Regions from separate parts of the Bacillus sp. AK128 genome, predicted to be linked through region 2. Evidence: a T-box and tRNA genes for the amino acid it is inferred to sense, from the RefSeq annotation. Region 2 holds a T-box; the other holds one or more tRNA genes.

Region 1 (4,408 bases), 1.6 Mb from region 2:
CCCAGTAAACGGCGGCCGTAACTATAACGGTCCTAAGGTAGCGAAATTCCTTGTCAGGTAAGTTCTGACCCGCACGAAAGGTGTAACGATTTGGGCACTGTCTCAACGAGAGACTCGGTGAAATTATAGTACCTGTGAAGATGCAGGTTACCCGCGACAGGACGGAAAGACCCCGTGGAGCTTTACTGTAGCCTGATATTGAATTTTGGTACAGCTTGTACAGGATAGGTAGGAGCCTGAGAAGCCGGAGCGCCAGCTTCGGTGGAGGCGTCGGTGGGATACTACCCTGGCTGTATTGAAATTCTAACCCGCAGCTCTGATCGAGCTGGGAGACAGTGTCAGGTGGGCAGTTTGACTGGGGCGGTCGCCTCCTAAAATGTAACGGAGGCGCCCAAAGGTTCCCTCAGAATGGTTGGAAATCATTCGTAGAGTGTAAAGGCACAAGGGAGCTTGACTGCGAGACCTACAAGTCGAGCAGGGACGAAAGTCGGGCTTAGTGATCCGGTGGTTCCGCATGGAAGGGCCATCGCTCAACGGATAAAAGCTACCCCGGGGATAACAGGCTTATCTCCCCCAAGAGTCCACATCGACGGGGAGGTTTGGCACCTCGATGTCGGCTCATCGCATCCTGGGGCTGTAGTCGGTCCCAAGGGTTGGGCTGTTCGCCCATTAAAGCGGTACGCGAGCTGGGTTCAGAACGTCGTGAGACAGTTCGGTCCCTATCCGTCGTGGGCGTAGGAAATTTGAGAGGAGCTGTCCTTAGTACGAGAGGACCGGGATGGACACACCGCTGGTGTACCAGTTGTTCTGCCAAGGGCATCGCTGGGTAGCTATGTGTGGACGGGATAAGTGCTGAAAGCATCTAAGCATGAAGCCCCCCTCAAGATGAGATTTCCCATTCTTTGAAGTAAGACCCCTGAAAGACGATCAGGTTGATAGGTCTGAGGTGGAAGCGTGGCGACACGTGGAGCTGACAGATACTAATAGGTCGAGGACTTAACCATATTTAAAACGATATTCTTGCATACGATATTATCTAGTTTTGAGGGAACAAAAAATTCCTCTTGAAATTCTCAGTAAAATGAGTATAATTAAAAAGGTCGCTACTAATTAGTGACAAAAAATAGTCTGGTAATGATGGCGAAGAGGCCACACCCGTTCCCATTCCGAACACGGAAGTTAAGCTCTTCAGCGCCGATGGTAGTTGGGGCATTGCCCCTGTGAGAGTAGGACGTTGCCAGGCTGTTTTAAATTTTTCCACCATAGCTCAGCGGTAGAGCACGACCGAGTATGCTTCATCGAATAAGCTTCAGCGTACCGATTGAGATACATCTTGAATAATCTTTCTGAGATCGGGATGTTCGTACCAATGATAGCTTAATGCGTTACAAAACTTGCAATTGTTCCACCATAGCTCAGCGGTAGAGCATTCGGCTGTTAACCGAAGGGTCGTAGGTTCGAATCCTACTGGTGGAGCCAACTTGGAGAGCTGTCCGAGTGGTCGAAGGAGCACGATTGGAAATCGTGTAGGCGGTTAACACTGTCTCGAGGGTTCGAATCCCTCGCTCTCCGCCACAACAACCACGAGGATTTATATATGGCCCATTGGTCAAGCGGTTAAGACACCGCCCTTTCACGGCGGTAACACGGGTTCGAATCCCGTATGGGTCACCAAAGTTTTTTCACGCTAGTGAAAATAACTTGCCATTAATATGGAGGATTAGCTCAGCTGGGAGAGCACCTGCCTTACAAGCAGGGGGTCGGCGGTTCGATCCCGTCATCCTCCACCATAGATTTTTCACGTCAGTGAAAATATCTATCCATAAATAGATTTACTTTTATATTATCGCTGGGTGGAGCACGGTGGAATTACCATCGTTGAGAATTCATCAGCATATCGATTTTGACTTCTTGATTTATCATCTTAAGAAAAATCGAGATGGTCGTGATAGCAAAAGTGAGATGCATTCAGTTTAATGTAATATTTATATTATCGCGGGGTGGAGCAGTCTGGTAGCTCGTCGGGCTCATAACCCGAAGGTCGTAGGTTCAAATCCTGCCCCCGCAACCAAGTGGTCCCGTGGTGTAGCGGTTAACATGCCTGCCTGTCACGCAGGAGATCGCGGGTTCGATTCCCGTCGGGACCGCCATTTTTTTATGAGTTTTAATCTGGCTCGGTAGCTCAGTCGGTAGAGCACGTTCGAATAATCTTCCTAGAAAGATCATCAGCGTACCAATCGAGATGCTACTTGAATTATCTACCTGAGATTGGGACGAAGCTTTGCCCAATTGTAGAAGATTAACTATAACAATTTATTATCTATATTTGGCTCGGTAGCTCAGTCGGTAGAGCAAAGGACTGAAAATCCTTGTGTCGGCGGTTCGATTCCGTCCCGAGCCACCATTTTTTATTTTATCATGTAATTAAATAAATGGAGGGGTAGCGAAGTGGCTAAACGCGGCGGACTGTAAATCCGCTCCCTCCGGGTTCGGCGGTTCGAATCCGTCCCCCTCCACCATTTATTTATTATTACTATAGGGGTATAGTTTAAAGGTAGAACGAAGGTCTCCAAAACCTTTGGTGTGGGTTCGATTCCTGCTACCCCTGCCAATAGAACATTTAATATAGTGGCGATCGTGGCGAAGTGGTTAACGCATCGGATTGTGGTTCCGACATTCGAGGGTTCGATTCCCTTCGGTCGCCCCATTTTTGTGTTTAATTGTCAATATTGCCAAGCTTTTTGCATATATATAAGTATCCATTGATCATGCGGAAGTAGTTCAGTGGTAGAACACCACCTTGCCAAGGTGGGGGTCGCGGGTTCGAATCCCGTCTTCCGCTCCAACGGCGGCATAGCCAAGTGGTAAGGCAGAGGTCTGCAAAACCTTTACCACCGGTTCGAATCCGGTTGCCGCCTCCATATTCCTTTAAATAAGCGACGATCCCAATACCATGTAGGATTGGTTTTTTTATTTTATAAAACAAGTGTTGATTATTGAATACCTTTTCATGATTGACCAAGCCACTATTCACATGATATATTAATGGATGTCTGCAAGAATTATTACACTTGCCGGTGTGGCGGAATTGGCAGACGCGCACGACTCAAAATCGTGTTCCTCTGGAGTGCCGGTTCGACCCCGGCCACCGGTATCTAATGTAAGGTTCAAAAAACCCTGAAAATGCTAAAACAAGCATTTTCAGGGTTTTTTTGTTTTGGGTGAAAGAAATAAGGTTGTTAATCAGTTCGAATTATAATTTTCACTTATTTAACATGGTCCTTTTCGAACTAACTCATTTTCCAACAAGTAAATTAAAAATTTTGTAGAAGAGTATAAATTGACCAATGTGGTCAATTGTGTTATATTCTAAATGACCAAATTGGTCATATATTTGAAAGGACTGAAAGGTTATTAATACAAATTTTCTCAGTTTAAAAAATGATAAAAGAGAACGTATCATTAATGCGGCAATGGAACAATTCGTCCAGAGTGGATATGATAAGGCGTCAACAAATGAAATAGTTAAAGAAGCACAAATATCCAAGGGTTCATTATTCAACTATTTTAATAATAAAAAGGATTTGTATCTCTATTTGATTGATTATTCACTTAAGGTTCTTGAGGTCATTTATGATGAAGTTGACATGAATGAAAGGGATCTATTTAAGCGTATTAGTCAGATTGGATTTATTAAGTTAGGGATTCAGCAGAAGTATCCCTTAGTATTTGATTTTCTAAAATCAATACAAGAAGAACAGTCAACGGAAGTTAAATCTGAGGTTGAACGAATTATGGGTGGTAATTTAGAGGATGGCTTGAAGCGTATTTATGAAAATCTAGACTGGTCAAAGTTTCGAGAAGATATTGATCCTGAAAAGGCATTTCAGATTCTAAATTGGACGATGGGTGGTTTTGCAGAAATTCAAACGAAAAATTTAAGTTCTTTTGATACTATTGGGCTGGACATCATCAATGAATGGGAGAGCTATTCATCGATATTAAAGCGTTGTTTCTACAAAGGGGAGGAATAAGCGTTTATGAGTATATTAAAAGTTACCAATTTAACAAAGAAATTCGGGAAGTTTACTGCTTTGGATGGCGTCAATTTTGAGGTGAATAGAGGTGAAGTACTCGGTTTTATAGGACCAAATGGTGCTGGTAAGTCGACGACGATTCGAGTGTTACTAGGGATATTAAATGCAACTTCTGGAGATGTTCAAGTGTTTAACAAAGATGCTTGGAAGGATGCTGTGGATATTCATAAGCGGATTGCTTATGTACCTGGTGATGTTAATTTATGGCCAAATTTAACTGGTGGAGAAGTTATTGATCTATTTTTAAAATTTAATGGTAACGTAAACAAAGTTAAACGGGATGAGTTAATTAAGAGGTTTGATTTAGATCC
Region 2 (4,408 bases):
CTCTCCTTTCTTTATAATGAAAGAAGAAGAAATCATAGGCTTTATTTTATTATTAGAACGACCATTTCTTAAAAAAGACAATGATTTTAGTATTAATGATCTTTTCATTTTAAATAAATACAAAGGTAAAGGGTACGGGAAACAGTCATTACAGTTGTTATTTAATGAAAAGAAGGGTAGTTATTTTGTCATCGAGCTTATTGATAATACTCCTGCGGTTTCATTCTGGAAAAATGTTTATAGCCATTTTGCGATTAACTTTGAAGAGCGAACTGAGATGGTTGAGGATGAAAAGTGTTTGGTTCAAACCTTTACTATTTAGCAATGCATTAGAGCAAACTAGAAGGGACCATAGCGATTATGGTCCCTTTTGTTTACTACTATCTCCGTTACTTGCTTAGTGCTTGCTCCAACGTCGTAAGCATTTCTTGCTTATCATCATTAGAAGAATTTTGCCAAATGACTTCAAATAATACCCCTAAACCTGGCAGCATTTTTTCTTCGCCACTTTGAATCGCATCTAAAATGGTATCCTGTAGCTCTTGTTGGTTATTGCCTTGCACATTAGAAATAATAGCATTACGTAAATTTAGATTCATCTTGACCCACCTCATAAGAAAATATTGGAGTTTAATCCTTATAAATGTAGTTTCTACAGTGAAGCTTTAATTATGTATAGAGATTACGATATAATGTGTCATACAAAGCCACGTAAAGGAATGGGATGAATGAAAAGGATTGAATCAAAGAAAAACCCACAGGTTAAGCAGTGGAAAAAGCTACAAACAAAGAAAGAAAGAGATAAAACGAATCTTTTTATAGTAGAGGGTGCGCATCTAGTAGAAGAGGCATTAAAATACAAAGGAAATATCACCGAAATCCTATTAACAGAAGGTTTCCATATACCTCATGATTGGAACTTAGATGGATTAGAAGTTTTTATGGTTGCCGATGAAGTATTAAACGAAATAGGTGATACGGAAACACCACAGGGAGTAGCGGCCATTTGCCGAAAGCCATCATTTACTCACCATGCTATAGTCAATTCCACACTTTTAATTGACGCAGTCCAAGACCCCGGAAATCTCGGAACATTAATCCGAACAGCTGATGCCGCTGGAATCGATCAGATTATAATCGGAGAAGGAACTGTTGATGTTTTTAATAGTAAGGTAATTCGTGCATCACAAGGGTCTATCTTTCATATACCTATTAGTAAAGGAAATCTACAGGAATGGGTATTGAAATTGAAAGCTTCTGGACAAACCGTATATGGAACATCATTAGAGGGAGCAGAATCCTATCAAAATTTAACACCTTCAGGGCCTTTTTCACTTATTGTTGGTAATGAAGGAAGAGGAGTTCAGCAGGAACTGCTAGAATTAGCCGATCAGAATTTATATATTCCGATCTATGGGAAGGCTGAGTCATTAAACGTAACCGTTGCAGCAGGGATTTTACTCTATTACTTAAGGGGTTAAATGTAAGCTCAGTGTGGACAAGCAAAGGTGGGGTGAGGGAGCATGTTAGCTTTTTTCTCGTTAAAAGTGGGCAATCCATTTATTGCATTTTCAATTTCACATATTAGCATGTTACTTCTGTTTGGCTTTTTAGCTGTCTTACTATTTACTTATCGAGAGGCGATTAGGCGGAACAAGAAAATAGTTCGATATAGTTTAATTGCTATTTTATTAGTAAGCGAAATCTCTTTATATACATGGTATTCTGTAACGGGCATATGGGATCCTTATGACACCCTACCGCTTCAGCTATGTTCAATCTCCCTTTTACTCTGTATCGTGATGCTTATTATGAATAGCTATCGGATATTTGAGGTGACTTACTTTTTTGGACTGGCGGGGGCAATCCAAGCTTTACTAACACCTGAACTTTTTTATGATTTCCCTCATTACCGGTACTTCCATTTTTTCATTGGACATATTGCGATTATGCTTTCGTGCTTATACATGGTGTGGATTGAAAGATACGAACCGACTTTTAAATCCATTTGGAGAGCTCTAATTGTATTAAATATTATTGCCGTTTTTGTGTTTTTCGTTAACAAATGGACGGGTGGAAACTATATGTTTTTAGCAAGAAAACCATCTAATCCAAGTCTGTTAGATTATCTTGGTCCTTATCCTTATTACATTTTTACACTTGAAGCGGTAGCCGTATTTTTCTTCACTCTCTTGTATCTACCATTTTGGTTAAAAGAAAAAAGGGGAAAAAGCTAATTGGACTTGTTTTTAGGAACACTTTCATGTACTATCATATAGTATAAAAATACATAATTGATTACAAAAACGTGGATAGAGAATAGTAGCTTTTTATTCGCCATATAGGGAGAAGGTGTCGTAGACTGAAAGCACCTTTATGGTAGAAAGAAGTGAATTCACCTCTTGAGTTGACACTTGGACCGATTGTAGAAATCGTAAAGGTGCTCCGGTGAAGAGCCGTTATGACAATGAAGTGACTAAAACGTTCATGTTTTAGTAATTAGGGTGGTACCGCGATATCAAGTCCTCGTCCCTTTCTTGGGAAGAGGACTTTTTTGTATTTGAGTAAAAAACAGGATGCTACTGTTTGTAAAGATAAAGGAGGAATTCAAGATGAAAGATCGTTTATTAGAACTTCAGCAAGAAGCTTTGCAGCAAATTGAAGGAACAAACGAGCTAAAAGAACTAAACAATATTCGAGTAAGCTTTTTAGGGAAAAAAGGGCCAATCACAGAGGTATTAAAGGGGATGGGAAAACTTCCTGCAGAGGAGCGTCCTTTAATCGGGGAAGTCGCAAATAAGGTAAGAGAAGCAATCAGTGAAGCGATTGAAACCAAACAATCTTCATTAGAAAGAGCAGAAGTGGAGAAAAAGCTTGCTTCTCAAAAAATAGATGTTACCCTCCCAGGTAGACCTGTTCGTAAGGGTAATCATCACCCATTGACTGCAATCGTAGAAGAAATTGAAGATTTATTTATCGGGATGGGTTATACCATTGCAGAAGGTCCTGAAGTAGAGAGTGATTATTATAATTTTGAAGCATTAAATCTTCCAAAAGGACATCCAGCACGCGATATGCAGGATTCATTCTATATTTCTGAAGAGACGCTTTTGCGTACTCAAACCTCACCTATTCAGGTTAGAACACTAGAGAAGCATGCCGGGAAGGGACCTGTAAGAATCATTTGTCCTGGTAAGGTTTATCGTCGTGACAACGATGATGCGACTCATTCACATCAATTTACGCAAATCGAAGGATTAGTAGTTGATGAAAATATTCGTATGAGTGATTTAAAAGGAACGCTAACTGTATTTGCTCAGAAGATGTTCGGAGAAGACCGTAAAATTCGTTTACGCCCAAGCTTTTTCCCATTCACAGAGCCATCCGTTGAAATGGATATTTCATGTAAGATTTGTCACGGAGAAGGCTGTAATGTTTGTAAGGGAACAGGCTGGATTGAGATTTTAGGAGCTGGAATGGTTCATCCTAATGTATTAGAAATGGCAGGTTTTGATTCTAAGAAGTATACAGGTTTTGCATTTGGAATGGGTCCTGAACGGATTGCGATGTTAAAGTACGGAATTGAAGATATCCGTAATTTCTATATTAATGACAGACGTTTTATTGATCAATTCAAACGAGCGTAAGAGGAGGGAGAACAATCATGTTTGTTTCATATAAATGGTTAAGTGAATATGTAGATTTATCAGGTGTTTCAGCACATGAGCTTGCTGAACTTATAACGAAGAGTGGAATTGAAGTTGAAGGCGTCGAAGTCCTAAACAAAGGAATCAGCGGAGTGGTTGTTGGTCATGTTGTCGAATGTGAACAGCATCCTAATGCAGATAAGTTAAATAAATGTTTAGTCGATCTAGGGCAGGGTGAGCCAGTTCAAATAATTTGTGGGGCATCCAATGTGGCAAAAGGACAGAAGGTTGCGGTAGCTACAGTTGGAGCCATTCTTCCAGGTGATTTTAAAATTAAAAAAGCGAAGCTTCGTGGAGAAGAATCCAACGGGATGATTTGTTCTCTTCAAGAACTTGGAGTAGAAGGGAAGCTTGTTCCTAAGGAATACTCTGAAGGTATTTATGTGTTCGCAAATGACGTAGAGGTTGGAGAGGATGCACTTCTTAATTTAAACTTAGACGATCAAATTCTAGAGCTAAGCTTAACACCAAACCGTGCAGATTGCTTAAATATGCTAGGAGTTGCTTATGAAGTAGCGGCGATTCTTGACCGTCAAGTGAAGTTTCCAACCATTGAATATAAAGAAGGAGACGGAGCTGCAGCAGATTATATTACGGTAAATGTTGAAGCCAAGGAAGACAATCCTCTTTATGTAGCGAAGGTTGTAAAAGATGTAAAGGTTGGTCCATCTCCATACTGGATGCAAAGTCGTCTAATGGCT

What was found. A T-box is a leader RNA that pairs with one kind of tRNA and senses whether it is charged. The one in region 2 lies ahead of pheS (phenylalanine--tRNA ligase subunit alpha), so its partner is inferred to be a tRNA-Phe.
Region 1: it encodes a tRNA-Phe, which carries the amino acid that the T-box ahead of pheS (phenylalanine--tRNA ligase subunit alpha) is inferred to sense. The anticodon was not compared.

What each region holds. Positions count from the first base shown of each region.
Region 1 covers NZ_CP096379.1:4,115,736-4,120,143, reverse strand. The annotation lists rRNA gene M1D60_RS20705 (23S ribosomal RNA) at 1-1,004, shown strand, start outside; rRNA gene rrf (5S ribosomal RNA) at 1,128-1,243, shown strand; tRNA gene M1D60_RS20695 (tRNA-Asn) at 1,405-1,479, shown strand; tRNA gene M1D60_RS20690 (tRNA-Ser) at 1,484-1,575, shown strand; tRNA gene M1D60_RS20685 (tRNA-Glu) at 1,600-1,674, shown strand; tRNA gene M1D60_RS20680 (tRNA-Val) at 1,715-1,790, shown strand; tRNA gene M1D60_RS20675 (tRNA-Met) at 1,995-2,071, shown strand; tRNA gene M1D60_RS20670 (tRNA-Asp) at 2,075-2,150, shown strand; tRNA gene M1D60_RS20665 (tRNA-Phe) at 2,329-2,404, shown strand; tRNA gene M1D60_RS20660 (tRNA-Tyr) at 2,435-2,519, shown strand; tRNA gene M1D60_RS20655 (tRNA-Trp) at 2,538-2,611, shown strand; tRNA gene M1D60_RS20650 (tRNA-His) at 2,632-2,707, shown strand; tRNA gene M1D60_RS20645 (tRNA-Gly) at 2,771-2,845, shown strand; tRNA gene M1D60_RS20640 (tRNA-Cys) at 2,848-2,921, shown strand; tRNA gene M1D60_RS20635 (tRNA-Leu) at 3,074-3,154, shown strand; gene M1D60_RS20630 (TetR/AcrR family transcriptional regulator) at 3,474-4,034, shown strand; gene M1D60_RS20625 (ABC transporter ATP-binding protein) at 4,041-4,408, shown strand, end outside.
Region 2 covers NZ_CP096379.1:1,015,544-1,019,951, forward strand. The annotation lists gene M1D60_RS04810 (GNAT family N-acetyltransferase) at 1-322, shown strand, start outside; gene sspI (small acid-soluble spore protein SspI) at 390-599, opposite strand; gene M1D60_RS04820 (TrmH family RNA methyltransferase) at 729-1,481, shown strand; gene M1D60_RS04825 (YwaF family protein) at 1,524-2,237, shown strand; T-box leader at 2,301-2,537, shown strand; gene pheS (phenylalanine--tRNA ligase subunit alpha) at 2,613-3,647, shown strand; gene pheT (phenylalanine--tRNA ligase subunit beta) at 3,665-4,408, shown strand, end outside.